Regions from separate parts of the Ancylobacter sp. FA202 genome, predicted to be linked through region 3. Evidence: predicted binding sites of a transcription regulator. Region 3 holds the regulator's gene; each other region holds the start of a gene.
What was found. The regulator PhoB, encoded in region 3, activates phosphate uptake and scavenging genes when phosphate is short. The targets are predictions, from matches to a motif close to TGTCATNNANCTGTCAT.
Positions count from the first base shown of each region.

Region 1: the regulator PhoB is predicted to act here: its motif matches at 1,332-1,348, upstream of A3M1_RS0113335 (ArsJ-associated glyceraldehyde-3-phosphate dehydrogenase).
Region 2: the regulator PhoB is predicted to act here: its motif matches at 1,461-1,477, upstream of A3M1_RS0121040 (PhoX family phosphatase).

Region 1 is NZ_KB904818.1:2,930,585-2,940,077, forward strand. It holds gene A3M1_RS0113325 (MFS transporter) at 1-491, shown strand, start outside; gene arsH (arsenical resistance protein ArsH) at 488-1,240, shown strand; gene A3M1_RS0113335 (ArsJ-associated glyceraldehyde-3-phosphate dehydrogenase) at 1,417-2,460, shown strand; gene arsJ (organoarsenical effux MFS transporter ArsJ) at 2,463-3,725, shown strand; gene A3M1_RS0113345 (SMP-30/gluconolactonase/LRE family protein) at 3,722-4,648, opposite strand; gene A3M1_RS0113350 (ABC transporter substrate-binding protein) at 4,831-5,880, shown strand; gene A3M1_RS0113355 (ATP-binding cassette domain-containing protein) at 5,922-8,447, shown strand; gene A3M1_RS0113360 (ABC transporter permease) at 8,444-9,430, shown strand; gene A3M1_RS0113365 (hypothetical protein) at 9,427-9,493, shown strand, end outside.
Region 2 is NZ_KB904818.1:4,526,799-4,536,291, forward strand. It holds gene A3M1_RS0121040 (PhoX family phosphatase) at 1-1,395, opposite strand, end outside; gene A3M1_RS0121045 (arginyltransferase) at 1,525-2,274, opposite strand; gene A3M1_RS0121050 (RDD family protein) at 2,374-2,889, opposite strand; gene A3M1_RS0121055 (threonine ammonia-lyase) at 2,992-4,218, opposite strand; gene A3M1_RS0121060 (branched-chain amino acid ABC transporter permease) at 4,227-5,486, opposite strand; gene hemB (porphobilinogen synthase) at 5,594-6,655, opposite strand; gene A3M1_RS0121070 (enoyl-CoA hydratase/isomerase family protein) at 6,933-7,991, shown strand; gene A3M1_RS0121075 (DUF6163 family protein) at 8,017-8,448, shown strand; gene ldtR (transcriptional regulator LdtR) at 8,587-9,108, shown strand; gene A3M1_RS0121085 (histone deacetylase family protein) at 9,126-9,493, opposite strand, start outside.
Region 3 is NZ_KB904818.1:2,081,156-2,090,648, forward strand. It holds gene A3M1_RS0109480 (ATP-binding protein) at 1-674, shown strand, start outside; gene pstS (phosphate ABC transporter substrate-binding protein PstS) at 847-1,887, shown strand; gene pstC (phosphate ABC transporter permease subunit PstC) at 2,074-3,051, shown strand; gene pstA (phosphate ABC transporter permease PstA) at 3,064-3,897, shown strand; gene pstB (phosphate ABC transporter ATP-binding protein PstB) at 3,906-4,727, shown strand; gene phoU (phosphate signaling complex protein PhoU) at 4,753-5,466, shown strand; gene phoB (phosphate regulon transcriptional regulator PhoB) at 5,502-6,203, shown strand; gene A3M1_RS0109515 (SDR family oxidoreductase) at 6,292-7,056, opposite strand; gene A3M1_RS0109520 (LysR family transcriptional regulator) at 7,174-8,076, shown strand; gene A3M1_RS0109525 (polyhydroxyalkanoate depolymerase) at 8,055-9,455, opposite strand.

The DNA.
Region 1 (9,493 bases), 850 kb from region 3:
TGGTGGAGAAGGGGTTCGAGGTCTCCGCCGTTGTCGCCGCCATGACGCTGATCGGCCCGGCGCAGGTGGCGGGGCGCGTCGCCATCTGGGTGTTCGCGCCGCGTGCGCCGGTGCGGCTGATCGGCTCGGTCACGGTGGCGGTGTTCCCGCTGGCGCTGGTGGCGCTCGACGTGCTGCCGCCGAGCTTCCTGCTGATCGCGCTCGTCGCTTTGTTCTATGGCGCGGCGAACGGCATCACCACCATCGTGCGCGGGCTCTCCGTACCGGAAATGCTCACCCGCGAGGCCTATGGCGCGGTGAACGGAGCGATGTCGGCGCCGAGCACGATCTCGCGCGCGGTGGCCCCGCTCGGCGCCGCGCTCATCTGGTCGATGTCGGGCTCCTATGACGGCGTGCTCGCCGCCATCATCGTCCTGACGCTGCTGCTGGCGTGCGGCTTCTGGCTCGCCGCCTTCCTGTCGCGCCGCGCATCATCCGAGGCTGCCCGATGACCACAGACGATTTCACCGACGCGCTCGACCCCGCCCATTTCGACCGGCCGGACGCGGACAAGCTGTCGCCCGCTAGCCCGCTGAGCCATCCCCCGCGCATCCTGCTGCTGTACGGCTCGCTGCGCGAGCGGTCCTATAGCCGGCTACTGGTCGAGGAGGCGGCGCGCCTGCTCACCGCCATGGGGGCGGAAACCCGCATCTTCGATCCGCGCGACCTGCCGATGCCGGACGCCGTGCCGGCCGACCATCCCAAGGTGCAGGAATTGCGCAGCCTGTCGGAATGGTCGGAGGGCCAGGTCTGGTGCAGCCCGGAGCGGCACGGCACCATCACAGGCGTGTTCAAGAGCCAGATCGACTGGCTGCCGCTGGAATATCGTGGCATCCGCCCGACCCAGGGGCGCACGCTGGCGGTGATGCAGGTGTCGGGCGGCTCGCAATCCTTCAATGCGGTGAACACGCTGCGCGTGCTCGGCCGCTGGATGCGGATGATCACCATCCCCAACCAGTCCTCGGTCGCCAAGGCGTTCGAGGAGTTCAATGAGGACGGGCGGATGAAGCCGTCGCCCTATTATGACCGGGTGGTCGATGTGATGGAGGAGCTGATGAAGTTCACTCTGCTCACCCGCGACCGCCGGGACTATTTCACCAGCCGCTACAGCGAGCGCCGCGAGGCCGCGCTCAAGGCGGCGGTGGCGGCGGAGGCGGATCTCTCCACCATCGCCATGACCGAGACGGCCCCGTCGCGGTGACAGGCCGCGCCTGATTATGTCGATCCGTCCCGAAATAAAGCCGATAGAAATGGCGCTTCTCCGCCGTTTCGCGCTCCAGAGGTGCCGGCACTGTCACTGAACTGTCATCCCGGACTGCTACGGCGCAGCGAGCTGCGAGAGATCGCGCGCGTCAGCCAGCCGAGAGGAAACCGGGCATGAGAGTCGGCATCAACGGCATGGGGCGGATCGGGCGGCTGGCGCTGCGGGCGGCGATGGGGGCGGCCGAGCGCCAGGCGAGCGACCCGCGCGCCGGCAACCGGCTCGACATTGTCCATGTCAATGAGCTCAAGTGCGGCGCGGCGGCGACCGCGCATCTCATCGAATTCGACAGCGTGCAGGGCCGCTGGCGCGCGCCGATCGAGGCGTCAGGCGAAGACGCGGTCATCATCGATGGCGGGCGCATCAGCTTCTCCGCCCATGCCGCGCCGGCCGACATCCACTGGGGCGATCTCGGTGTCGATATCGTGCTGGAATGCACCGGCAGGTTCCTCACCCCGGCCGCGCTGCAGGGGCATCTGGACCGGGGCGCCCGGCGCGTCATCGTCGCCGCGCCGGTTAAGGACCCGTCGGTGCTCAATGTCGTCGTCGGCGTCAATGAGCAGCTTTATGAGCCGGCGATGCACCCCATCGTCACGGCGGCGTCCTGCACCACCAACTGCCTCGCCCCCGTGGTGAAGGTGGTGCATGAGGCGATCGGCATCCGCCACGGCCAGATCACCACCATCCACAACCCGACCAACACCAATGTGGTGGTCGACGCGCCGCATAAGGATCTGCGCCGCGCCCGTTCCGCCATGCTCTCGCTGCAGCCGACCACCACCGGCAGCGCCACCGCCATCGCGCTGATCTATCCGGAGCTGAAGGGCAAGCTGAACGGCCATGCGGTGCGCGCGCCTGTCCTCAACGCCTCGCTCACCGATGCGGTGTTCGAGATGCAGCGCCCGACCAGCGTCGAGGAGGTGAACGACCTGTTCCGCGCGGCGGCGGCGGGCGCGCTCAACGGCATTCTCGGCTATGAGCCGCGCGCGCTGGTGTCCGCCGACTATGCCCGCGACACCCGCTCCTCCATCGTCGACGGCCTCTCGACCATGGTCACCGACGAGACCCTGCTGAAGGTTTACGCCTGGTACGACAATGAGATGGGCTATGCCTGCCGCATGGTCGATCTCGCCTGCCACATGCACAAGGTCGGGATTTGACCATGACAGGCTCCTCAGGCAGCGGGCTGCGCAACTACGCCATCGTGACGGCGGCCTATTGGGGCTTCACCCTCACCGATGGCGCCCTGCGCATGCTGGTGCTGTTCACCTTCTTCCAGCTCGGCTATTCGCCCTTCACGCTCGCCTTCCTGTTCCTGCTCTATGAGGCGGCGGGCATCGGCGCCAATTTCATCGGCGGCTGGCTGGCGGCGCGCTACGGCATCACCCGCATGCTCACCGTCGGGCTGGTGACGCAGATCGCCGGCTTCCTGCTGCTCTCCGCCGCCTCGCCGGAATGGGGCAGCACGCTGCTCGTCACCTGGGTGCTGCTGGCGCAGGGTGTGTGCGGCGTCGCCAAGGACCTGACCAAGACCGCCTCGAAATCGGCGATCAAGATCACGGAATCGCAGGCGGGCGGGCAGGCCGAGGGCCGGCTGTTCAAATGGGTGGCGTGGTTCACCGGCTCGAAGAACGCGATGAAGGGCGTCGGCTTCTTCCTCGGCGGGCTGCTGCTGCAGCTGGTCGGCTTCCGCTATGGGCTGTGGCTGATGGCGGGCGCGCTCTTTCTCGTCATGCTCGGCGTGGTGTTCTCGCTCCCCGCCATGATGGGCAAGGCCAAGGCCAGCGCCAGCGCGCGCGAACTCTTCGCCAAGTCGAAGGGCATCAACCTGTTGGCGGCCGCCCGCGTCGCCCTGTTTGGCGCGCGCGATGTGTGGTTCGTCGTCGGCGTGCCGGTTTTCCTCTATGCCAGCGGCTGGACCTTCACCATGGTCGGGGCGTTTCTGGCGCTGTGGACCATCGGCTACGGGCTGGTGCAGGCGGCGGCGCCCGCGCTGGTCGCGCGCAGCCCCGACGGGCTGTCGCGCGAGGTGCCGGCGGCGCGGTGGTGGTCGCTGGGGCTCGCCCTCGTGCCGGCGCTGATCGCCGCCGCGCTGGCGCTGGCGCCGCCTGATCCGACGCTGGTGCTGGTCATCGGCCTCGGCGTGTTCGGCGTCGCCTTCGCGGTTAACTCGTCGGTGCATTCCTATCTCGTGCTCGCCTATGCGGGCTCGGAGAAGGCGGCGGAGGATGTCGGCTTCTACTATGCCGCCAACGCGGCCGGGCGCTTCCTCGGCATCCTCGCCTCCGGCTTCCTCTACCAGTTCGGCGGAATCTATGCCTGCCTTCTCGGCTCGGCTTTGATGCTGTTCCTCTGCTGGCTGATCACGCTGGCGCTGCCGACGCGGGCGGATTCACCGAGGCCGACGGTTCGAGCCGCCCACTAAAGCCGTTTCGGCGCCGGCGGCCTCGCGCCGCGCGTGTTGACGAAGACGGCGTAGAGCGAGGTGTGGCCGCAGATGAACAGGCGGTTGCCGGCCGCGCCGCCAAAGGCGAGGTTGCCGACGCGCTCGGGCACGCGGATCTTGCCGAGCAGGTCCCCCTCCGGTGTGTAGCAATGCACCCCGTCGCCGGCGCTCGACCACAGGCGCCCGGCCTCGTCGACGCGAAACCCGTCCGGGGCATGGGGCGTCACCTCAGTGACGACCCTGCTATCGGCGAGCGTGTTGTCGGCGCGGACGGTGAAGGCGCGGATATGGCGGTTGCCGGCCTCGCGGCCGATGCCGCCGGAATCGGCGATGTAGAGCAGGCTTTCATCGGGTGAGAAGGCGAGGCCGTTGGGCTGGCCGAAATCGTCGGCCACCACGGCCAGCGTGCCCGCGCGCGGGTCCAGCCGGAACACATAGCGCCCGTCCTGCTCGGGCTCCGCCCGGCCGCCTTCATAGTCCGAGGCGATGCCGTAGGTCGGATCGGTGAACCAGAGCGTGCCGTCCGACTTCACCACCACATCGTTCGGCGAATTGAGCCGGGCCCCCCGGTAGCGGTCGGCGAGAACGGTGAGCGTGCCATCCGGCTCGGTGCGGGTGAGGCGGCGGGTGCGGTGCTCGCAGGTCACAAGCCGCCCCTGCCGGTCGCGCGTATTGCCATTGGCGAAGTTGGAATCGGCCCGGAACACGCCGACGGCCTGCGTGTCCTCGCACCAGCGCATCAGCCGGTTGTTGGGAATGTCGCTCCAGATCAGGCAGCGCTGGTCGGCGAAATAGACCGGCCCCTCGCACCAGCGCATCCCCGTATGCAGCCGCTCCAGCCAGGCAATGGGGAGGATGAGGTCGCGGAAGCGGGGATCGATGATCTCGAACACATCAAGCATCGGGGTACTCTCGGTGGCGGTATGGAGAGCCTCCGGCCCTGCCGGGAGACAGATGAACCCGGCCGACGGGCTTGCGCAACTGGTATAATGAGATACTCTTGCTACCATCGAGCGGCAGAAGACCGCCGATGCCTGGGAAATCCATCAAGAGCCCCACCAACGGGGCCAATGGGAGGAACGATATGCGCCTGAAAACCCTTTCGCGCGCCTGTGCCACAGCCTGCGCGACCTTTGCCCTTATTGCCGCCGGCGCCCTGCCGGCGCTCGCCACGCCGGACAAGCCGGTAATCGCGCTCGCCAATGCCTATTTCGGCAATAGCTGGCGCCACCAGATGGTCGATGCCTTCAAGGAAGCCGCCGAGAAGGCCAAGGCCGATGGCAGGATCGCCGACTACATCATCCTGAATGGCGATGGCACCGTCGCCCAGCAGAACAGCCAGATCGCCGAGCTGATCCTGAAGAAGGTCGATGCCATCGCCGTCGACGCCGCTTCCGAGACGGCGGTGAACGGCATCATCGAAAAGGCCTGCAAGGCCGGCATCAAGGTGGTGTCCTTCGATTCCATCGCCTCCGCCCCCTGCAACTGGCAGCTCAATTTCGACTTCAAGGGCTACAAGCGCGAGCAGGCCGAGTGGGTGCTGAAGAAGATCGGCGGCAAGGGCAATGTCATCGTCGTGCGCGGCGTGAAGGGCTCGGCGCCGGATGCCGACATGTATGGCGCGCAGGAAGCCGTGCTGAAGAACTACCCCGACGTGAAGGTGGTGGCGACCGTCTATGGCCAGGCCACCGCCTCCGTCGCCCAGTCGGCAGTGGCCAATGCGCTGCCCAGCCTGCCGCATGTCGATGCGGTGCTCGGCCAGGGCGGCTCGGACGACACCGGCATCGCCCAGGCGTTCGACCAGTATGGCGGCGAGTACGCCAAGAAGATGCCGGTGATCGAGGGCGGCGGTTCCTCCAACTTCATCCAGTGGTGGGCGAAGCAGAAGGACGCCAACGGCTATTCCACCATCTCGATGAACACCACGCCCGGCATTGGCGGCGCCGCCTTCTGGCTGGCCTATGAGCTGGTCAAGGGTGCCAACCCGCCCAAGCTGATGATCATGCCGGTCGCCACCGTCACCGACGACAATCTCAAGGACTATCAGAGCCTTCCGGCCGGCGTTATCGTCAGCCCGTCCTATTCCCAGCAATGGGTGCAGGACAATCTGCTCAAGGCGAAGGCGGGTAACTGACCCGCCGGCCGATCGCTTCCCGAGGCAGACCACGGAACCTGATGATGACGGCAGTCTTCCCTGCCGCGCAGGACGCCCCGGCCGCCAGCGCCGGGGTGTCGGCGCCGCTTCGCCGCTCGCCCCCCGCCGCCGGGACGGACCCTGGCGCCCCCCACCCGCCGGTGGTGCGTCTGTCCGGCATCTGCAAGGCGTTCGGCCCCACCCGGGCCAATGACGGCATCGATCTTGTGGTCGCGCCCGGCGAGGTGCTGGGCCTCGTCGGCGGCAATGGCGCCGGCAAGTCGACGCTGATGCGTGTGCTGTGCGGCGTCACCCGCGCCGATGAAGGCAGCCTGCAGATCCGCGGCGTCGACATCGCCCCCGACCTCTACGACACCACGCTGGCGCAGGCCGGCGGCATCCGCATCGTCCATCAGGAATTGTCGCTCTGCGACAATCTCTCGGTGGCGGAGAACTTCTTTCTGGAAGCGCCGGAAGCGGCGCGGGCGCTGCCGGGCTGGCGCCGCATCTTTCGCGCCCGCGCCCGCGCCGCGCTGGACGAAGTGTTTCCCGATCACGGGATTTCGGTCGACGCCCGCGTCGCCCATCTGCAGATCGGCCAGCGGCAGATGGTGGAGATCGCCCGCGCCGTCGCCACCCCGCAGGTGCGCCTCGTCATTCTCGACGAGCCGACCTCCTCGCTCGGGCTGGAGCGCAGCCGGCAGCTGCGCGCCTTCATCAAGGCCCGCACCAGAGAGGGGCTCGCCTTTATCTTCATCAGCCACAAGCTGCAGGAGGTGGTGGACATCGCCCACCGCGTTCTGGTGCTGCGCAATGGCCGTTCCGTCTGGTCCGGGCCGGCCGTGGAGGCGAGCGTGGAAGCGCTGGTGCAGGCGATGGGCGGCCCGACTGAGGGAGTGATGGCGAGCCGCCGCGCCGCCCGCCCCGCCATTGGCGAGGGCGCGCGCGAAAGGGTCCGCCTGAGCGGCGCCCTCATTGCCCCGCTCGGACGCGACGTGGTGCTGCGCGCCGGCGAGGTGGTCGGCCTTGCCGGGCTGGAAGGTTCCGGCCAGCGCGACCTGCTGCACGGGCTCTATGGAAGGCCCGGCCCGGGCATCTCCCGCGCGGGCAAGGCCAGCTTCGTCTCCGGCGACCGGCAGAAGGAAGGCGTCTTTCCGCTCTGGAGCGTGCTCTCCAACATCGCCCTCGGCCGGCTGGAAAGCCGGGCGCCGCTGGGGCGGGTCGATGACGGGCAGGAGCGTGACGCCGCCCGCGCCGCCGCCGAAAAGCTGAAGCTCGATCCCGCCCGTTTCGATTCCCCGATCCTCGACCTGTCCGGCGGCAACCAGCAGAAGGCGCTGGTCGCCCGGGCGCTGGTGGGCGAGGCCGACACGATCCTGTTCGATGATCCGACGCGCGGCGTCGATGTCGCGGCCAAGGAAGATTTCTACGCGCTGATCGGCTCGGTGGCGCGGGCCGGGCGCCTCGTCATCTGGCACTCGACGGAAGACATCGAATTCCTCGAATGCGACCGGGTGCTGGTGTTCTCAGGCGGGCGCATCGTGCGCGAGCTGGTGGGCGACGAGATCACCGAGGCGGCGATCGTCGATGCGTCCTTCGCCGGCACCGGCGCGACCGAGCGCGACGCCACCGCCGGCGCGCGCGGCCCGCTCGACCGGCTGGTCGATCTTGCCCCCTTTGCCAGCCTCGCCGCCGTGTTCGCGCTGATGGCGTGGGTGAACCCGCTCACCGTCTCGATGTTCGGGCTCGAATTGCTGCTGGGGCCGGCGATCGCGCTGGTGCTGGTGGCGCTGGCGCAGATGTTCGTGGTCGGCGGCAGCGAGATCGACCTCGGCGTCGGCGCCTTTGCCGGCCTGATCAATGTGCTGAGCGCCACGCTGCTGTTCGACACGCCCTGGCTTGGCGGGGTGGCGCTCCTCGCCAGCGTCCTCGCCTATGGGCTGATCGGCGCGACGATCCAGCTGCGGCGCATCCCCGCCATCGTCGTCACGCTGGGCGCGTCCTTCATCTGGCTCGGCCTTGGCTACACGCTGCAGCCCACCCCCGGCGGCGCGTCGCCGGAATGGCTGTCGGCGGCCTTCGCCTGGACGCTGGCCGATGTGCCGGCCACGCTGATCCTCATCGCGGTGGCGGCCGTGATCGCCCTGGCGATCGACCGCTCGCCGCTCGGCGTCGTGCTGCGCGGCTTCGGCAATAACGCGCAGGCGATGACGCTGGGCGGCTGGTCGCCGCTGCGCTACGCCATCATGCGCTACATGCTGGCGAGCCTGTTCGCGCTGGCGGCGGGCCTGTCGCTCACCGCCATCAACACCGCCAGCGACATCAATGCCGGCGGCCCGTTCACCCTTATCAGCGTCGCCGCCGTGGTCATGGGCGGCTGCGCGCTGATCGGCGGGATGATCTCGCCGCTCGGCGTGGTGGCGGGCGCGCTCACCCTCGCTTTGGTGGGGGCGCTGCTCGGCGCTCTCGGCGTTTCCACCGACTACAATGCCGCCGTGCAGGGCTGCCTGCTGCTGTCCATGCTGGCGCTGCGCGCGCTCGCCGACCGCCGGGAGGCCCGCCGATGACCGCGCTGATGGAACGGCTGGAACGCCACCGCTGGGTCTGGTCGGCGCTTGGCGTGCTGCTGCTCTGGGCGGTGCTGTCGATCACCACCGGGCGGTTCAGCCTGCATTCGCTGTCCGGGGTGGCGATTTCGGCGAGCTTTCTCACCCTCGTCGCGCTCGGCCAGATGCTGGTCGTCACCACCGGGCGCGGCAATATCGACCTGTCGATCGCCAGCGTGCTGACGCTGAGCGCCTTTGCCAGCATCGTGGTGGCGGCCGGTTCGGATGCCCGCCTGCCGCTGGCGCTGGCGGCGGTGCTCGGCATCGGGCTGGTGACGGGGCTCGCCAATGCGCTGCTGGTCGTCGTGCTGCGCATCCCCGCCATCATCGCCACGCTGGCGACCGGCTATATCCTCGCCACCGCTACGCTGATCGCCAATCGCTGGGCAGCGGGCTTCTCGATGAGCCCCTTCCTGAAGACGCTGGCCGCCGGCCGGGTCGAGGGCGTGCCGCTGATGCTGGTTATCGCGGTGATCGCGGTGGCGCTCGCCGGCCTGCTGCTGGGCCGCACCGTCTATGGGCGCCGGCTCTCCGCCGTGGGGCAGAACGAGCGGGCGGCGGCGCTCGCCGGCATCCGCACCGGCCGCGTCATTGCTTCCGCGTTCCTGGCCTCGGCCCTGCTGGCGGCGCTGACGGGGATGCTGCTCGGCGCCTATGTCGGCGGCGCGTTTCTGGAGATGGGCCAGCCCTATTTGCTGCAGTCGCTCGGCGCGGTGGTGTTGGGCGGATCGCTGATTTTCGGCGGCTCGTCGACGGCGCTCGGCACGCTGTGCGGCAGCTTCCTTCTCATCCTCATCGTCACCACCATGCAGATCGCCGGCCTGCCGGCGGGGACGCAGGACATCGTGCAGGGGCTCGTCGTCATCGCCGTGCTGGCGCTGGCGGGCGGGCGCGCGGTGCGCCGCCGCCGCGCCGCCCCCAAGCCGGAGGCTGTGGCGCCATGACCGCCGGCCTTTCGTCCGACGCGCTGCGCCTCGCTTTGTATGGCACCGCCGCGCCGGAGCCGG
Region 2 (9,493 bases), 2.4 Mb from region 3:
GGCGCGGCGGGTCTCGATCAACACATCGGCCTGGCTGTCGAAGCCGTTGGCGGCGGTCAGCTGACCCTGGCCAAACACCAGCGGCAGCCATTCCAGCGCGCCACTGGAGTCGAACTTGGCGACATAGAGCGTGCCGGAATCCAGCAGGTCCATGTTGGCGGCGCGGTCATTCGGGTTGAACGTGCCCGAGGTGACGAATTTGTAGACATAGTCGAAGCGCTCGTCATCGCCGAGATAGAACACGACGCGCCCGTCCTTGGCGACGATCGATTCGGCGCCCTCATGCTTGAACCGGCCCATGGCGGTGCGCTTCTTCGGCACCGAAGTGGGGTCGTTCACATCCACCTCGACGATCCAACCGAAGCGGTTCGGCTCGTTCGGCACCTTGGCGAGGTCGAAGCGGTCGTAGATGTTGCCCCACTCATAGGAAGCTTCCGGCACGCCATAGCGCTTGTAGTTGGCGGCCTCCCGGTAGCCCTCGGGCAGCTTGCCGAGGAAATAGCCGTGGAAGTTCTCCTCGGCCATCACATAGGTGCCCCAGGGCGTGACACCGCCGGCGCAATTGTTGAGCGTGCCGATCACCTGGGTGCCGGTGGCGTCCGCCGCCGTCTTCAGCCGGTCGCTGCCGGCGGCCGGGCCGGTGATCTGCATCGGTGTGGTCGAGGTGATGCGGCGGTTCAGCTTGCCGTCGCGCACCACCTGCCATTTGCCGTCGACCTTGCGGATTTCGACGATGGTGCCGCCATGGGCCGCCATCTCGATATCCACCCGGGCCTTGTCCGCCGGCGCCACCTTCAGCTTGCCTTCGGCGACGCTGACGATGCCGGGGAACATCAGGTGCTCGTTGGTGTATTCGTGGTTCACCACCAGCAGGCCGTGCTCGGGCGAGCCATCGAGCGGGATGAAGCCGACATAGTCGTTATTGTAGCCGAACTGCCGGCGCTGGGCTTCCGCGCTCTGGTTCTTCGGGTCGAAGGTGGGCGAGTCGGGAAAGAGCGGGTCGCCCCAGCGCAGCAGCACTTCGGCGTCGTAACCTTCGGCGACATGGTGGGTCTCGTCGACCCCCGCCTCGACTTCGATGAAGTTGAAGGCCGAACCATTGGCGGCAGCGGTGCCGTCGCTGGCGGCGTGCGCCTTTTCCGCCGACATCAGTGCGGCCGGTCCGACGGTGGCGGCGATGGCGGAAACGGCGAGGGCGCCCTTGAGGAGGCCACGGCGGGAGAAGCGGACCGAGATCAGTTCACCCATGGTCGGGTTGAGCGTCGGATTGCTCCCGGCGCCGTCAGCCTCTTCCAGCAGGCTGGTGCGGAAGGGCGATACCTGATCGGCGGATTCCTGGTGGGCAGATTCCTGGTGGGCAGATTCCTGCGGCGGGCGATGAAGGTCGACGGTCATGGGGGGCTCCGGCAATCTGTCGCGCTCCGAGAGTTGGAAGCGTTCCAGTGTGCTACCCCTGCGACGTCACAGCCCTATGACGCACGGTCAGCCGGCAGTCGACAAAATGTCATGTGACGGCGCGACGACCTATTCCTCCACCCGCATCCAGCCCGCGGGCGCAAGGCGTTCCTGCGGCAGGAAGCGGCTCTTGTAGTTCATCTTGTCGGAGCCTTCGACCCAATAGCCGAGATAGACATAGGGCAGGCCCATGGCTTTCGCCTTAACGATATGGTCCAGGATCATGTAGGTGCCGAGCGAGCGGCCGGCCTGATCAGGATCGTAGAAGGAATAGACCATGGACAGGCCGTCGGCGAGAACGTCGGTCAGCGCCACGCCGTACAGCGGCCCCTGGCCCCTCCCGCTGACCGCCGATGCCGGCCCGTGACGGCGATATTCGATCAGCCGGGTGCGGACGTGGCTGTCCTCCACCATCATGGCGTAGTCGAGCACGGTCATGTCGGCCATGCCACCATCGGAATGCCGGCTGTCGAGATAGAGGCGGAATAGGGAATACTGCTCGGCGGTGGGGATCGCGGCGCGGATGTCGCCGATGAGATCGGCGTTGGCCTGGCGGACACGGCGGAAGCCGCGGGTCTCGCGAAAATCATCGACGCACACCCGCACCGAGACGCAGGCGCGGCACTGTTCGCAGGCGGGCCGATAGGCGATGGACTGGCTGCGCCGGAACCCGCCATGAGTCAGCACATCATTGAGCTGGGTGGCGCGCTCGCCCACCAGATGCGTGAACACCTTCCGCTCCGAACGCCCCGCCAGATAGGGGCAGGGCGAGGGGGCGGTCAGGTAGAATTGCGGTGTGTCGCGCGAATGTTCGGTCACGGCATGTTCACGTTGCGAATGGCTGAGGATCGCGCGCCCCGGGCCCGACGTCAAAGCCTTCGTTGACGCGGATCATTACGATCCGCAAACGCAGCGGGATCAGCGGTAGCCGCGCAGTTCGCCCGCCCGCTCGTCATTGTTGGTCACAACCGTGCCGATGATGAAGTCATGCGCCAGGCGTTTGCGTCGGTTGAGCAGGCCGATGATGGTGATGAACGGGGTGAAGACGCTCACCGACACCCAGAACAGCACGAGGCTGACAACCGCCAGCATGGGCGTCATCGGCGCTCCGTGCCACACCCGCATCTCGATTCCCATAGCGCGCATGCCGAGCGTCGCCGAGCGCGGTCCGCCGAGGGTGAGCCCGACATAGACCAGCGCCCACACAACATAGCCCGGCCCCAGCAGGCTGAACAGGAACCAGCCGAGCCCGAAGGTGAGGAAGCCGAAGATGAAAATCAGCAGCGCCGCCATACCGACGGGCACGCAAATGATCACCGTGTCGATGAGAAACGCCATGAACCGGCGGGAGAGCACGCCGCGAAAATACTCCGGTTCGACGAGCGGATCAAAGGCGTAGGGCCTCTCTTCCTCGCCATTGCGTGTATCGAACATGCCGGTCTCCTCCTGCCCCGTCAGGTGGGGGCACCCTCCGGCGCGGGCAAGGGCCCGCCCGCCCCGGCCAACCGCCGAAACGAACGCCCTCGTTCAATGATGCTAGCCAGCCGACTGCCAGTCGACCCGCACCACGTCCATGCCGTTCTCGATTAGCGCATGGTAGACCGTGTCGGCATGAGCGCGGTCGCGGGTCTCCACGGTCACGTCGAGCCGGGCGCCCTTGGCGTGCACGTCAAGGAAATGGCGCTTGTGCTCCACTTCAAGGATGTTCGCGCCGAGACCGCCGAGCAGGCTGGCGATGATGCCGAGTTCGCCCGGACGGTCGAGCATGGAGAAGCGGAACGAGACGATCCGCTCCTCGCGCTCGAGTTCGCGCATCATGATCGAGGCGACGATGCGCGGGTCGATATTCCCGCCCGACACCACCAGCCCTACCTTGCGGCCGCGGTAGCGGTCCGGGTCGGCGAGCAGCGCGGCGAGGCCAGCGGCGCCGGCGCCTTCCGCCAGCGTCTTCTGCTGGGTGAGGAACAGGTTCACTGCCCGCTCGATGGTCGGCTCGCCCACCAGCACCACGTCGGACACCAGTGCCGAGACCAGTTCGCGCGTCAGCGTGCCTGCCTGCTTCACCGCGATGCCTTCCGCCAGCGTCGCGCCCTCGCAGGGCAGGGACTGCTGGTGCAGGGCGTTCCACATCGAAGGGTAAAGCCGGGTCTCGACGCCGACGATCTCGATGTTCGGCCGCAGGTCACGCGCCGCCACCGCCATGCCGGATATCATGCCGCCACCGCCGACAGGCACCAGAAGGGCGTCGAGATCCGGCGCGTCCTCGAGCATCTCGGAGGCGATGGAACCCTGGCCGGCGATGACATGGCGGTCGTCATAGGGATGAACCCAGACGAGATGTTCGGAATGGGCGATGCGGTCGGCCTCTTCCGAAGCGTCGCCGACCGAATCGCCATGCAGCACAACCCGAGCGCCATGCGCCTCGGTGGCGGCGACCTTCACGATCGGCGTGAATTTCGGCATCACGATGGTGGCGCGAATACCGAGCCGAGCCGCGTGATAGGCGACCGCCTGCGCGTGATTGCCGGCCGACATGGCGACAACACCGGCGGCGCGTTCCTGGGCGGAGAGGCTGGCGAGCTTGTTCAGCGCGCCGCGCTCCTTGAAGCTGGCGGTGACCTGGAGGTTCTCGTATTTCACATAGACATGAGCGCCCGTAATCGCCGAGAGGCGCGGCGCCGGCAGGGTGGGCGTGCGCAGCACCGCGCCATCCAGCACCTTGCGTGCGGCGGCGACATCGGCGGGGGTTACGGGCAAGGTCATCGAACCACTCAGAATTCTCGCGGCGAAAGTGCCGCACGCTGAAAAAGGCCTCCCGGCCTCAGGACTAGAACGGCCGCCAGGAGCGAATAGATCACCACGTCGCGATAGCCGATATCGAAGGCCGACGACCACACGATTTCGACGCATGCAACGAGCGCAGCACCTAGCAAGGCGCCTGGTACTGAGCCAATGCCGCCAATAATAGCCGAAATCAAGGCTTTGAGCGTCATCGACATGCCGTCACCGGGCGTTATCGACCCATAGGCTACCACCATGGCCACTCCCGCAAGCCCCGCGCAGCCGCCCGCAAGCGCGAAAGTGGCGCCAACGAGGCGGGGAACCCGCACACCTGAGAGCGCCGCCATCAGCGGATCGTCGGCATAGGCGCGCCAGGAGCGGCCATATCCGGTAAAGCGGACGAGACCGAGCAGCAGCGAAATGCCGGTCAAGGTGAGGCCGGCGGCGAGGAATTGGGCCGGCGTCGCGGTGGCAATGAAGCCGTCCTGCCCGGCGATGTAAACCGGCCGGTTGACGAGGGCGGGCAGCCAGTTTTCCCGAAAAGGCGACGTGAGTCGGAATATCTCTGCCAGCACGATGGCGACGGCCAGCGTGGCGATAAGAACCGGCTGCGGCGAGCGGGCACGCGCAACAATGGGCACGATAACCGCACGCCCGATCACCCAGCTCAGCAGCGCCGCCCCGCCCATGCCCGCCAGAAGGGCCATCGCCAGCCCGGCCGGCCCAAGCCGCCCCGCCGCGCTGGCGAGGCTGACCGCCACGAGCATGTAGATGCCCCCGGCCACGGCGACCTCCCCGAAGGCGAGGTTGACCCGGCCATAAAGGCCATGCACCAAGGCAAAGCCGGTGGCGATGAGACCGTAGACACCCATCAGGACAAGGCCGCCGAGTGCCTGTTGCAGCCAATAGGCGCTGCGCGGGCTCAGGCGAAGGATCGGCGCGCCGCGCGCTTCGCCGCGCGCATCCTCCAGCCACCAGCGCTTGAGGATGTAGAGCTTCACTTCGCCCATCGGCGCGCCATCCTGGATCAGCGCGACAAGATTGAAACGGCCGGCACCCGTCTGGGCCGCGAACCGGCAGATCAATTCATGTGGCCCGCTGCCGCGGGATGAGCGCACGCGGTAGCGATAGCGCAATGCCGTGGCGTTATTCGGCACGGGTGCCAGCTGGCTCTCGACGATTTCCGCCGTCTCGTCATGGAGAGCAGGAGCCACAGCCCGGCAGAGGCGGGCCTGGTCGGCGTCGATCACCGAGCCGCAGCCGGCAAGCAGCAGCGCCAGCCCGATCAGGACAATTTGCAGCAGGCGATGACAGCAGCGCGCGCAGCAGGGCATGGCAGCTGGCGCCTGCAGCGGCGTCAGGCCTCGCGCGCCAACTTTTCCGCCACGCGCGGCGCGAAATAGGTGAGGATGCCGTCAGCACCCGCGCGCTTGAACGCCATCAGGCTTTCCATCATCGCCTTGTCGCCGTCGAGCCAGCCATTGCGGGCCGCGGCCTCGATCATCGCGTACTCGCCCGACACTTGATAGGCGAAGGTCGGCAGGCCGAAGGTTTCCTTGAGGCGATACACAATATCGAGATAGGGCAGGCCGGGCTTGACCATCAGCATGTCCGCGCCTTCCTCGATGTCCAGCGCCGCCTCGCGCAGCGCCTCCATGCCGTTGGCCGGGTCCATCTGATAGGTGCGCTTGTCGCCCTTGAGGCAGCCGGTGGAGCCCACCGCATCGCGGAACGGCCCGTAGAAGGCCGAGGCATATTTGGCGCTGTAGGCGAGAATCTGGGCGTCGTGGAAGCCCTCGCCATCAAGCGCTCGCCGGATGGCGCCCACGCGCCCATCCATCATGTCAGAGGGAGCAATGACGTCGGCGCCCGCATCCGCTTGGACGAGTGCCTGCTCGACCAGCACGGCCACCGTCTCGTCGTTTAGGATACGGCCCACGCCGTCGAGCAGCCCGTCATGGCCGTGGCTGGTATAGGGATCGAGTGCGACGTCGGTGATGAGGCCGATCTCCGGCACCGCATCCTTGATCGCCCGCAGCGTGCGGCAGACGAGATTGCCGGCATTCAGCGCCTCGCGCCCATCTGCCGAGCGCAGGGCCGGATCGGTGTAGGGGAAAAGTGCCAGGGCCGGAATGCCGAGTCGCGCCGCCCGCTCCGCCTCGCGCACCGCTTCGTCGACGGAGAGCCGGTCGACCCCCGGCATGGAGCCGATCGCGGTGCGTTCGCCATGGCCATCCTTGACGAAGATCGGCCAGATCAGGTCAGCGACGGTGAGCGTGTTCTCGCGCAGCAGCTGGCGCGCCCATTCGGACTTGCGGTTCCGTCGGGGGCGCTGCACCAGATCGAGCTTCGACGACGCATCAGGCCGGCCGGAAGGCTCGGGATGGACAGGGCGCGGTCGGGCGAAGGGAATGGTCATGGACACGCTCGCAAAGACACTCGCCAGGAGGGCGGGATCCCGCCGCGTCGCCTCCGGCGCGGCACTTTCGAATGGTTATAGCTCCATACGACGCCGCGCGCGACCTCTTCACCCGGTTGATTGCGTATGAGCCCGACCCCGTGCGGCAGGGCATGTTGACGCGGGCGCCTGGTGCGAGCCCGTCCGTTCCTACCTCGCTGTCGGGCGCTCCGGCTTTTCGCGAGGGGAAGAACGGCTTAAGTGGCTGGATAGGACAGCGACAGGCAGGATCGACGTGATGGCAGACAACGGCATCAGCTTCGAAGAGCGCGGCGCCGTTGGCATCGTGACACTCGACCGGCCGCGCGCCCTTAATGCCCTGGACCACCCGATGGTCCTGGCCATGGACGCCCGATTGCGGACCTGGATCGCCGATCCCCGCATCGCGCATGTGGTGCTGCGCTCGGCCCATCCGCGCGCCTTTTGCGTCGGCGGCGATGTGCGCGCCATGGCCGAACTCGGCCGCACTGGCCGCACGCAGGAGGCCCGGCAGTACTGGCGCGACGAATACGCGCTGGACTATCTCATCGCGCGCTACCCCAAGCCGTTTGTCTCACTGGTCGACGGCCTGTGCTTCGGCGGCGGATTCGGCCTCACCGGCCATGGCCGCTACCGCGTGGCCGGGGAAAATCTCGGCTTCGCCATGCCGGAGGTCGCGATCGGCCTGTTCCCCGATGTTGGGGGCACCTTTGTGCTGCCGCGCCTTCCCGGCTGGAGCGGCACCTGGCTGGCGATGACCGGGGCGCGCATCGGCATGGCGGATGCGCTCGCACTCGGCCTCTACACCCACCACATCCCGACCACCCGCTGGCCGGAGCTCCAGGACGCGCTGGCGTCGGGCGAGGCGGTGGAGACGCTCCTCGCACGCACGGCTATCCGTCCACCGGCGCCCGAGCTTGCAAGCCTCTACCCGCACATCGACCGCATCTTCGCGGGTGGCTCGGTGGCGGCGATTGTCATCGCGCTGGAGAAGGTGGCGGAAGGCGAGGGCGAGGTCGCCACCTTCGCCCGGCTGCAGCTGGAGACGATCCGCCGCGCCTCGCCCACAAGCGTGCACATCGCCTTCCAGCAGATGCAGCGTGGCCCGGCTCTCGATCTGGCGGGCTGCCTGACGCTGGAATTCCGCCTGGTGACGCGCCTGCTCGAACGGCCCGACTTCTTTGAAGGCGTGCGAGCGGTGCTGGTGGACAAGGACCAGAAGCCGGCGTGGCGCCCGGCACAGCTGAGCGAGATCGATCCCGCCGCCATCACCGCGCTGTTCGATACGCCGCTTGACGACGAATTGCTGCTTGCCTGACCGCGTTTTGGAGTATGCAGGCGCCATGAGTTCTCCCTACGATCCCATAGACGCCACCCTTGGCCCGGCCGGGGCGCGCATGCCGCTCTGGCAATCGCGCGTGATCCTCTATCTGCGCTGCCTCGCCGGCTTCCTCATGGTGAAGACCGTCTATAGCTGGACACTCGTCTGCGGCGTCTGGGACGGGGACACCAGCCGCTTCGAGATGCTCTCCCTCGCCGCCCAGTCGGCAGTGATCTGGGCCGCCATCATGAATCCCGTGGCCGCTGTGGGCCTCTGGCTCGGCGCCTCCTGGGGTGTCGTACTTTGGCTGGTGACGGCGATGGTCCAGATTCTCATCAACGCCTCGGCGCCGGAGGGCGTTGGCCGGCTGATGATCGTGGCGGCCATCGAGACGGTCCTCGTCGCCGCCTACGCCTTCCTCACCTACAAGGCGGCGCGTGAGAGCGAACGCTGAGCCTTCATATTTCGTTAACCCGTTGCGGTGACGAAGGATTCAGCCTGTCGCTTAAACCGATCTTATCCCCGTCGGCGTGAGAGTCGCCGCCTCATGAGAGGGAGCCAATCCCCACTTTCTGAGACCGGGGTACGAACCATGCGTGCAGCTCAGGCGACCAATGTCATCAGCATCAACGGGGCCGAGGACGAGCGGCGGGAATCGATCCGCCCTCTCTACCGCGAGGCGGTCACGCTGGTGGAGCGGCTGCATCGGCGCCTGCTGGATGTGGTGAAAGACGAGCTCGACCGTCGCGAGCGCGAGGATATCAACGCCGTGCAGGCGCTGCTGCTCTTCAATATCGGCGACGCCGAGCTGACCGCTGCCGAACTACGCACGCGCGGCTACTATCTCGGGGCCAATGTTTCCTACAATCTCAAGAAGCTTGCGGAGACCGGCTTTCTCGACCACCGCCGCTCGCGGGTGGACCGCCGTTCGGTGCGGATCCGGCTGACCGAGAAAGGCGAGGAGGTGCGCGACATTGTCGAAGGACTCCACGCCAAGCACCTCGCCACCATCGAGCAGATCGGCGGCATCGGACCGCAGGATTTCCAGCAGCTCAACAAGGCGTTGACCCGGCTGGAGCGCTTCTGGACCGACCAGATCCTCTATCGCCTCTGATCGGTCCGCCGATCCCGCTATCGCTGAAGAAAACCTTCCAACGTATTGGCAACATTGACTCCAATCGCCTCGACGGCATAGCCACCCTCCATCACGAACAGGGTCGGGCAGGCCAGGGCGGCAATGCGGGCGCCGATCTTCAGATAATCCGGGCTATCCAGCTGGAACTGCGAAATCGGGTCGTCCTTGTAGGTGTCGACGCCGAGAGAGACGATGACGACGTCCGGCCCGAAGGCGTCGATCCGCGCGCATGCCGCGTCCAATGCGGCGCCCCAACCGGCATAGTCGGTGCCCCAGCGCAGCGGGTAATTGGCGTTGAAACCCTCGCCGGCGCCAGTGCCGGTCTCATCGGCAAAGCCGAGGAAATAGGGGAATTCCTGCAGCG
Region 3 (9,493 bases):
CCAATGCCAGCCACGAGCTGCGCACGCCGCTGGCCTCGCTCTCGGGCTTCATCGAGACGCTGCAGGGCCCGGCCCGCAACGACGCCAGCGCCCGCGAGCGCTTTCTCAAGATCATGAACGAGCAGGCGCGGCGCATGTCGCGGTTGATCGACGACCTGCTCTCGCTCTCGCGCATCGAGCTCAACGCCCATCTTCGGCCCGAGGCGGCGGTGGATCTCGTCGCCGTGGTCAGCCATGTGCGCGACGCGCTGGCCCCGCTCGGCCGCGAGCGCGGGGTGGAGATCGCCTTCGCGCCCCCGGCGGACCCCGTCGAGGTGCGCGGCGACCGCGACGAGCTGATCCGCGTCTTCGAGAACCTGGTCGAGAACGCGCTGAAATATGGCGCCACCGGCGGCCTTGTCGAGATCGCCATCCAGCGCGAGGGGACGGACGCGCTGGTGACGGTGCGCGATTATGGCCCCGGAATCGCCCCCGAGCATGTGCCGCGCCTGACCGAGCGCTTCTACCGGGTCGACACCGCCCATTCGCGCGAACAGGGCGGAACCGGGCTCGGGCTGGCCATCGTCAAGCACATCGTCGCCCGCCATCGCGGCAAGATGGGCATTGAAAGCGTGCCGGGCGCGGGCTCGACATTCTCGGTCCGCCTGTCGACAGCTTCCGCGGCCAAGAGATAGTTCAAGCGTTATCAATGGCTTGTGCTGTCATCAAGACTTCATCGAAGGGTCATAGAACCTTGGTGCCCGGGCGGTAAGACTCCCGTGTGAAACGTCCACCGCCCTTCGGCCAATCGCGCATCCGGGCCCATCTCCGCGATGCCGCCGATCTCCCGACCTAAGGAGAAGACCCTTGAAATTCACCCATCTGCTTGGCGCCGCGGCGCTGTCGTTCGGCGCCGTGTTTTCGGGCGCCGCCTTCGCCGCTGACATCAATGGCGCCGGTGCCTCTTTCCCGGCGCCGGTCTACCAGGCCTGGGCTGCCGCCTATAAGGAAAAGACCGGCACGGGCCTGAACTATCAGTCGATCGGTTCCGGCGGTGGCCAGAACCAGATCGTCAACCGCACCGTCGATTTCGGCGCCTCCGACGCGCCGATGAAGGACGACAAGCTCGAATCCGCCAACCTGCTCCAGTTCCCGACCGTGATCGGTTCGGTCGTGGCCATCGTCAATCTCGGCGAAGACCACGCGCTGACCCTCAATGGCGAGATCATTGCCGAGATCTACCAGGGCAAGATCACCAAGTGGAACGACCCGAAGATCGCCGCCCTGAACAAGAGCGCCAAGCTTCCCGACATCGCCATCGTCCCGGTCTACCGTTCGGACTCGTCGGGCACCTCCTTCGTGTTCACCTCCTACCTCGCTTCCGCCAGCGCCGATTGGAAGTCCGGCGTCGGCGCCGCGACCTCCGTCCAGTGGCCGGTCGGCGCGGGCGCCAAGGGCAATGAAGGCGTTGCCGGCACCGTGAAGAACACCAAGGGCGCGATCGGCTACGTCGAGTTCATCTACGCCGCCGCCAACAAGCTCGCCACCACCGACCTCGTGAACAAGGCCGGCAAGGTCGTGAAGCCCGAGACCAAGAGCTTCATGGAAGCGGCCGCCGCCGCCGACTGGAAGGGCGCGAAGAACTTCGCCGCCTCGATGGTCGACACCGCTGGCGAAGGCGCCTGGCCGATCACCTCGGCCACCTACATCCTGCTGCCGAAGAACCCGACCAACGCCACGCAGTCGGCCGAGGCCATCAAGTTCTTCAACTGGGCCTACAGCGCCGAAGGCGACGCCATCGCCGAGAAGCTGCACTACATCCCGCTCCCCGACGCGGTTGCGGACGAAGTGCGCAAGGCCTGGGCCAGCGAAGTCAAGGCCGACGGCAAGGCCGTCTGGACCAACTGATCCTGCCCTGCAGGGGGAGGAGGCGGCCGTCCGGCCGCCTCTTCTCGTCCGGCCGCCTCTTCTCGTCCGGCTCAGCCAATTGTAGTCTGCCCCTAACGCCCGCGACGCCCACGCTCCGTCACAGCACGCCGCCCCTCAGGCCGATCGCGGCTTTCGGGTGACAAGGCGCTCCAAGGATTACACGACATGGATGCCACTCTCAGCGGAAGGCAGGCGGGCACCGGCCTGATCGCCGCGCGCAAGCCGACCGGCCGCGTCAGCGACCCGATCTTTGTCGGCATTCTATGGACCAGCGGCATTGTCGTTCTGCTGCTGCTCGGCCTCATCATCGCCATGCTGTTCGAGGGCGGCCTGCCGGCGATTCAGGAATTCGGCCTGTCCTTCATCTGGTCGACGACGTGGAACCCGGTAACGGAAGTGTTCGGCGCCGGCGTGATGGTGTTCGGCACCGTCTTCAGCGCCGTGATCGCCGTCATCATCGCCCTGCCGCTGTCCTTCGGCATCGCCTTCTTCCTCACCGAGATCGCCCCCGGCCCGCTGCGCCGGCCGATCGGCGTCGCGATCCAGCTGCTCGCCGCGATCCCGTCGATCATCTACGGCATGTGGGGCTTCTTCATCGTCGTGCCGCTGATGGCCGCCTATGTGCAGCCGCCGCTGATCGAATGGCTCGGGCCGCTGCCGATCATCGGCGCGTTGTTCCAGGGCCCGCCGCTCGGCGCGGGCATGCTCACCGCCGGCCTGATCATGGCGATCATGATCCTGCCCTTCATCACCGCCATGTTCGTCGAGGTGCTGGAATCGGTGCCGCCGATGATCAAGGAATCGGCCTATGGCGTCGGCGCCACCACCTATGAGGTCTACCGCAACGTCTCGGTGCCCTATGGCCGCACAGCCATGGTCGGCGCCATCATGCTCGGCCTCGGCCGCGCGCTGGGTGAGACCATGGCCGTGACCTTCGTCATCGGCAATGCCACCCGCATGTCGGCCTCGCTGTTCGCCCCGGGCGCCACCATCGCCTCCACCATCGCCAACGAGTTTCCCGAGGCCTCGATCGGCTCGCTGAAGCTGCAGGCGCTGCTGGAACTGGGCTTCATCCTGTTCGTGATTTCGTTCATCGTGCTCGCGCTCTCGCGCCTGCTCGTCCGGTCCCGGCTCAAGGGCTGAGTGGAGACACACATGGCATCCCTCGCCCGCCGTCGCGCGACCGACTACACCGTCAAGGCGATCAGCGTCGGTTTCGCCGCGCTCTCGCTGGTCCTGCTCGCCTGGATCCTGTGGACCCTGGTGGCGCGCGGCCTGCCCGCGCTCGGGCCGCATGTCTTCACCCACATCACCGCGCCGCCCGGCGCCGGCGGTGGCCTGCTCAACGCCATTGTCGGCTCGCTGATCCAGATCGGCGTCGCGCTGATCATCGGCACCCCGATCGGCCTGATGTGCGGCACCTTCCTGGCCGAGAACGGCCGCGGGACGCAGGTCGGCAATGCGGTGCGCTTCGTCAATGACGTGCTGCTCTCCGCCCCGTCGATCCTCATCGGCCTGTTCGTCTACCAGCTCCTGGTCGTGCCCTTCGGCGGCTTCTCCGGCTGGGCCGGTTCCATCGCCCTGGCGATCATCATCATCCCCGTGGTGGTTCGCACCACCGAGGACATGCTGAACCTGGTGCCGATCGGCCTGCGCGAAGCCGCCTTCGCGCTCGGCGCGCCGCAGTGGAAGGTCGTGACCTTCATTACCTGGCGCGCCGGCCGGGCCGGCATCGTCACCGGCATCCTGCTGGCCATCGCCCGCGCCGCCGGCGAGACCGCGCCGCTGCTGTTCACCTCGCTCGGCAATAATGGCTGGTCGCTCAGCCTCGACGCCCCCATGGCGAGCCTGCCGATCGCCATCTATCAATACGCTGCCAGCCCCTTCGAGGACTGGGTCGCCCTGGCCTGGGCGGGCGCCCTCATCATCACCGTCGGGGTTCTCACCCTGAACATCCTTTCCCGCCTCGTCCTGGCGAAGATGAAGTGAGACGGACCATGAATTTCGCACCCGAGACGTCGATCGACATCGCCTCCGCCGTCAACCGCGCCACCGCGCCCTCGGCCGAGTCCAAGCTCAAGGTCGAGAAGCTCAATTTCTTCTACGGCGACAACCACGCGCTGAAGAACATCAATTTCGAGATCCCGGAAAAGCGCGTCACCGCGATGATCGGGCCCTCGGGCTGCGGCAAGTCCACGCTGCTGCGCATCTTCAACCGCATGTATCAGCTCTATCCGGGCCAGCGCGCGGAAGGGAAGATCCTGTTCGACGGCGCCGACCTGCTGAGCAAGGACCTGGATTCCACCGTCGTGCGCTCGCGCATCGGCATGGTGTTCCAGAAGCCGACCCCGTTCCCGATGTCGATCTATGACAACATCGCCTTCGGCGTGCGCCTGCATGAGCGCCTTTCCAAGGCGCAGATGGACGAGCGCGTCGAGTGGTGCCTGCGCAAGGCGGCGATCTGGGAAGAAGCCAAGGACCGGCTGCACACCTCGGCGCTCGGCCTCTCCGGCGGCCAGCAGCAGCGCCTGTGCATCGCCCGCACCATCGCGGTGCGGCCGGAAGTGATCCTGCTCGACGAGCCCACCTCGGCGCTCGACCCGATCTCGACCTCGAAGATCGAAGACCTGATCGACGAACTGAAGCAGGAATTCACCATCGTCATCGTGACGCACAACATGCAGCAGGCGGCGCGCTGCGCCGACATCACCTCGTTCTTCTATCTCGGCGAACTGATCGAGGTCGCCGCCTCGAACGAGATCTTCACCAACCCGCGTGAAGCCCGCACCCGCGACTATATCACCGGCCGCTTCGGCTGAGCCCGCGACGAGAGAGGCCTGCCCCATGACCGAACATATCGTCTCGTCGTTCGACACCGACCTAAAGGAACTCGGCCGCAGTGTGGTGGAGATGGGCGGCCAGTCCGAGCGTCTCGTCGCCGACAGCGTCCAGGCGCTGGTCAAGCGCGACAGCGAGCTCGCCCAGAAGGTGATCGTGCTCGACGGCCCGGTCGATCTGCTGCAGCGGGAGATCGAGGAAAAGGCGGTGCTCATCATCGCCCGCCGCCAGCCGCTGGCTGGCGACCTGCGCGAGATCGTCGCCGCCATGCGGATCGCCAATGATCTGGAGCGCATCGGCGACCTCGCCAAGAACACCGCCAAGCGCGTGCTCGCCCTCACCGGCGAGTTCCACCCGCAGAAGCTGGTGCGCGGCGTCGAGCACATGTCCAACATCGTGCTCGAACAGTTGAAAGTGGTGCTGGACGCCTATGCCACCCGCGACGAGGTGCGGGCGCTGGAAGTCTGGCAGCGCGACGGCGAGGTCGACGTGCTCTACACCTCGCTGTTCCGCGAACTGCTCACCTATATGATGGAAGATCCGCGCAACATCTCGCTGTGCACGCATCTGCTGTTCTGCGCCAAGAACATCGAGCGTATCGGCGACCATGCCACCAATGTCGCGGAAACCATCCATTATCTTGTGACCGGCCAGCTCCTCACCGAAGAGCGGCCCAAGCAGGACACCAGCAGCCTGACCAGCGTCGCGTTCCCGGCCTGACACCCCACGGCCCGCGAACGCTCGGGATCAAGATCATGCCCACCAACATACTGATCGTGGAGGATGAGGAGCCCCTCACCCTCCTGCTCCGCTACAATCTCGAATCCGAAGGCTATTCGGTCGATAATGTCGGGCGGGGCGACGAGGCGGAGACAAGGCTGCGCGAAAGCGTGCCGGACCTTCTGATCCTCGACTGGATGCTGCCGGGCCTTTCCGGCATCGAGCTGTGCCGGCGCCTGCGGGCCCGGCCGGAAACCGAGCGCATGCCCATCCTCATGCTCACCGCCCGCGGCGAGGAGACCGAGCGCGTGCGCGGCCTCGCCACCGGCGCGGACGACTATGTGGTGAAGCCCTTCTCGGTGCCCGAGCTTGTCGCCCGGGTGCGGGCGCTGCTGCGCCGGGCCAAGCCCGAGCACATCTCCACCTTGCTGCGGGCCGGCGACATCGAGCTCGACCGCGAGACCAAGCGCGTGCACCGCGCCGGCCGCGAGCTGCATCTCGGCCCCACCGAGTTCCGGCTGCTGGAATTCCTCATGCAGTCGCCGGGCCGCGTCTATTCGCGCGAGCAGCTGCTCGACGGCGTGTGGGGGCAGGACGTCTATATCGACGAGCGCACGGTCGACGTGCATGTCGGCCGGCTGCGCAAGGCGCTCAACCGCCCCCGCCAGCCCGACCCGATCCGCACCGTGCGCGGTTCCGGCTATTCCTTCAACGAGATGTTCGCCCGCGCACATTGAGCGCGCGCCGATCAGCTTGCATCGCAAGCCGATCGGTTACGTGTTCTCTAGCTGGGGGTTAGAGGGCAGGCGAATCTGCCACGCCGGCTCAGCTCCGGTTGATCGACAGCCCGCCATCGACGAGATGCGCGGTGCCGGACACGAAGGACGAGTCGTCGGAGGCGAGATAGAGCACCGAGCGGGCCAGTTCTTCCGGCGCGGCCACGCGTTTCAGGGCGTGCAGCCCCGTGACGAAGGCCTGTGCCTCCGGCGTGTCGTTCGCTTCCCGGTACATCTCGGTCTCCACCGCGCCGGGCAGGATGGCGTTCACCCGGATGCCCTTCGGGCCGAACTCGGCGGCGAGCGCCTGGGTAAGGCCGACCAGTCCGGATTTCGAGGCGGCATAGGCGGCGAGGCCGGGAAAGGCTGCCGTGTAGCCGACGAAGGTCGACGTGAAGATCACCGAGCCCGCGCCGGTCTTCAGCATCTGCGCGATCTGGTGCTTGGCGCCGAGGAAGGAGCCCGTGAGGTTCACCGCCAGCGTATCCTCCCAGCCCTTGGCCGAAATCTCGGTGCTGGGTCCCTTCTCGCCGAGCGTGCCGGCATTGTTCACGGCGATGTCGAGCCGGCCAAACCGCTCCGCCGCCAATGCCGCGAGCGCCCGATCATACTCCTCCTCGCGCACATCGCCGGCGAGCACAGCCGCTGCGCCGCCCTCGGCGGCAATCTCCGCCGCCAGCGCGTCCAGCTCGCCTTGGCGGCGGGCCCCGAGCACCAGCCTCGCGCCCTCACGGGCGAACAGCACCGCAGCGGCCCGGCCGATGCCGGAACTGGCGCCGGCGATCAGCGCGACCTTGCCCTCAAGACGTCCCATCGCAATTCTCCTCATCATACGGCCGCCCTCGGCGGCGTGTCGGGGAGAAGTATGGCGATAACGCCACGTTCGGATTAGCCTGCGGTGAGCGGAAACCATGTCCGGAATAACCGAACGATGAAACTCGACGGCATCGCCGCTTTCGTCGCCATTGCCGAGGCGGGCTCGATCAGTGAGGCGGCCCGCCGGCTGCGCCTAGCGAAGTCCGTCGTCAGCGACCGTCTGGCGCAGCTTGAACGGCAGCTCGGTGCCAAGCTGGTGCACCGCTCGACGCGCCGACTGACGCTGACGGAGGACGGCCTGATCTTCCTCGAACTGGCCTCGCAGTCGCTTCGCGGCCTGGATGTAGCCGCCGCGACGCTGGCCGAGCGGCGCGGCACGCTTTCCGGCCCGCTGCGCCTATCCGCGCCGGTGACGCTGACGGCGCTACATATCGGGCCGGCGCTTTACCCCTTCCTGCGCCAGCATCCGGAGATCGACCTGACGATCGAGCTCGACGACCGCGTGGTAGATGCGCAGGCCGAAGGCTATGATGGCGTTGTGCGCCACGGGCCGATGCGCGACAGCCGGCTGATGGCCTGGCGCCTCGCCCGCAGCCGGCGGGTGCTGGTTGCCTCGCCCGATTATCTCGAACAGAACGGGCGGCCGGGAAGTCTTGAGGAGCTCGAGGCCCACCGGGGCATTTTCTACACCCATCGCGGCATCGCCGACTGGCGCTTCGTGACGGAAGGGAAGGCGATCCAAGTGCGGGCGCGGCCGGCGCTTCGCGTCAATAACGGCGTGATCATGCGCGATGCGGCCGCCGCCGGCCTCGGCATCACGCTGTTGCCGCTGTTCATCGCCGGCCCCGATATACGCATCGGCCGGCTTCAGGTGGTGGATGTCGGCGCCCAGCCGGAGGCGGAATTCATCTATGTCGCCCATCCCGAGGGCCGCCAACCTTCCGCCAAGCTGCGCGCGCTGGCGCAATGTCTGCGCGAGGCGTTCGGCGATCCGCCCTATTGGGAGGCTGGCTTATGATCGCCCGTGCCGCCCGTCGGGGTGTCGCTGTCCGGCCGGTTGTGGCCCTTCTTCGGCCAGTTATGGCTGAGCACAAAGTCGGAGATGCGCGGGGCGATTTCGGCGCGGAAGCGCGAGCCGTTGAACACGCCGTAATGGCCGACGGTCGGCTGCAGATAATGCGCCTTCATGTCGTCGGGCAGGCTGGAGCAGAGCGTCTGCGCCGCCCGCGTCTGGCCGATGCCGGAAATGTCGTCATTCTCGCCCTCGACGGTGAGCAGCGCGACGTTGCGGATCTTCGACGGGTCCACCTTGGCGCCGCGATGGGTCATCGTGCCCTTCGGCAGCGCGTGGTCGATGAACACGGTCTGCAGCGTCTGCAGGTAATATTCCGCCGGCAGGTCCATGACGGAGAGATATTCGTCATAGAACTCGCGATGCTTGGCGGCGGAATCGCCATCGCCCTTCACCAGATGGCCGAACATGTCGGCATGGGCCTTCAGATGGCGCTCCATGTTCATCGCCATGAAGCCGTGCAGCTGGAGAAAGCCGGGATAGACCTGGCGCATCACCCCGGCATTGGGCCAGGGAACCGTGGTGATGACATTGCGCTGGAACCACTCGATACCCCGCTCTTCGGCGAAATGGTTCACCGCTGTCGGGCTCTCGCGGGTGTCGATCGGCCCGCCCATCAGCACCATGGAGGCGGGCACGTCGGGGTCGCCCAGCTCCTCCATCCGCGCCACGGCCGCCAGCACCGGCACCGCCGGCTGGCACACGGCGAGCGCATGCACCCCGCCGCCGAGATGGTGGAAGATCTCGATGACGTAGTCGATATAGTCGTCGAGGCTGAACGGACCCTCAGTGGCCGGGACGTTGCGGGCGTCCACCCAGTCGGTGATGTAGAGATCGTGATTGGGCAGCAGGGTCTGCACCGTGCCGCGCAGCAGCGTGGCGTAATGGCCCGACAGCGGCGCGACAATGACCATGCGCGGCTGCGGCCGGCGCGGCTTGTTGGTGAAATGACGCTTGAAATGCAGCAGCTTGCAGAAGGGCCGCTCCCACACCGTCTCGATCTCGACCGGCACGGAAACGCCCCCGACCGTCACCTCGTCAATGCCCCAGTCCGGCTTGCCATAGCGCCGCGTGGTGCGCTCGAACATTTCCAGCGAAGCCGACATAGTCTTGCCGAAGCCGGTGTGGCTGAGCGGGTTGGCGGGGTTGCGGTAGAACAGCCGGCCGGCATCGGCCATCATGCGCAGCGGGTCGAGCGCGGCGTGGCCGAGCTCGAACATCCAGTACATCGGCCGCGCCAGCGCCGAGGCCGCTTCAAGCGTCACCTCGGGTGCCACCACCACGTCTTCCGCATCGGGAACATCGCCGAAAACGCCGATCGCCATGCAAGCCTCCGTAGTTCATTCCGCCCGTTCGGCGCTGT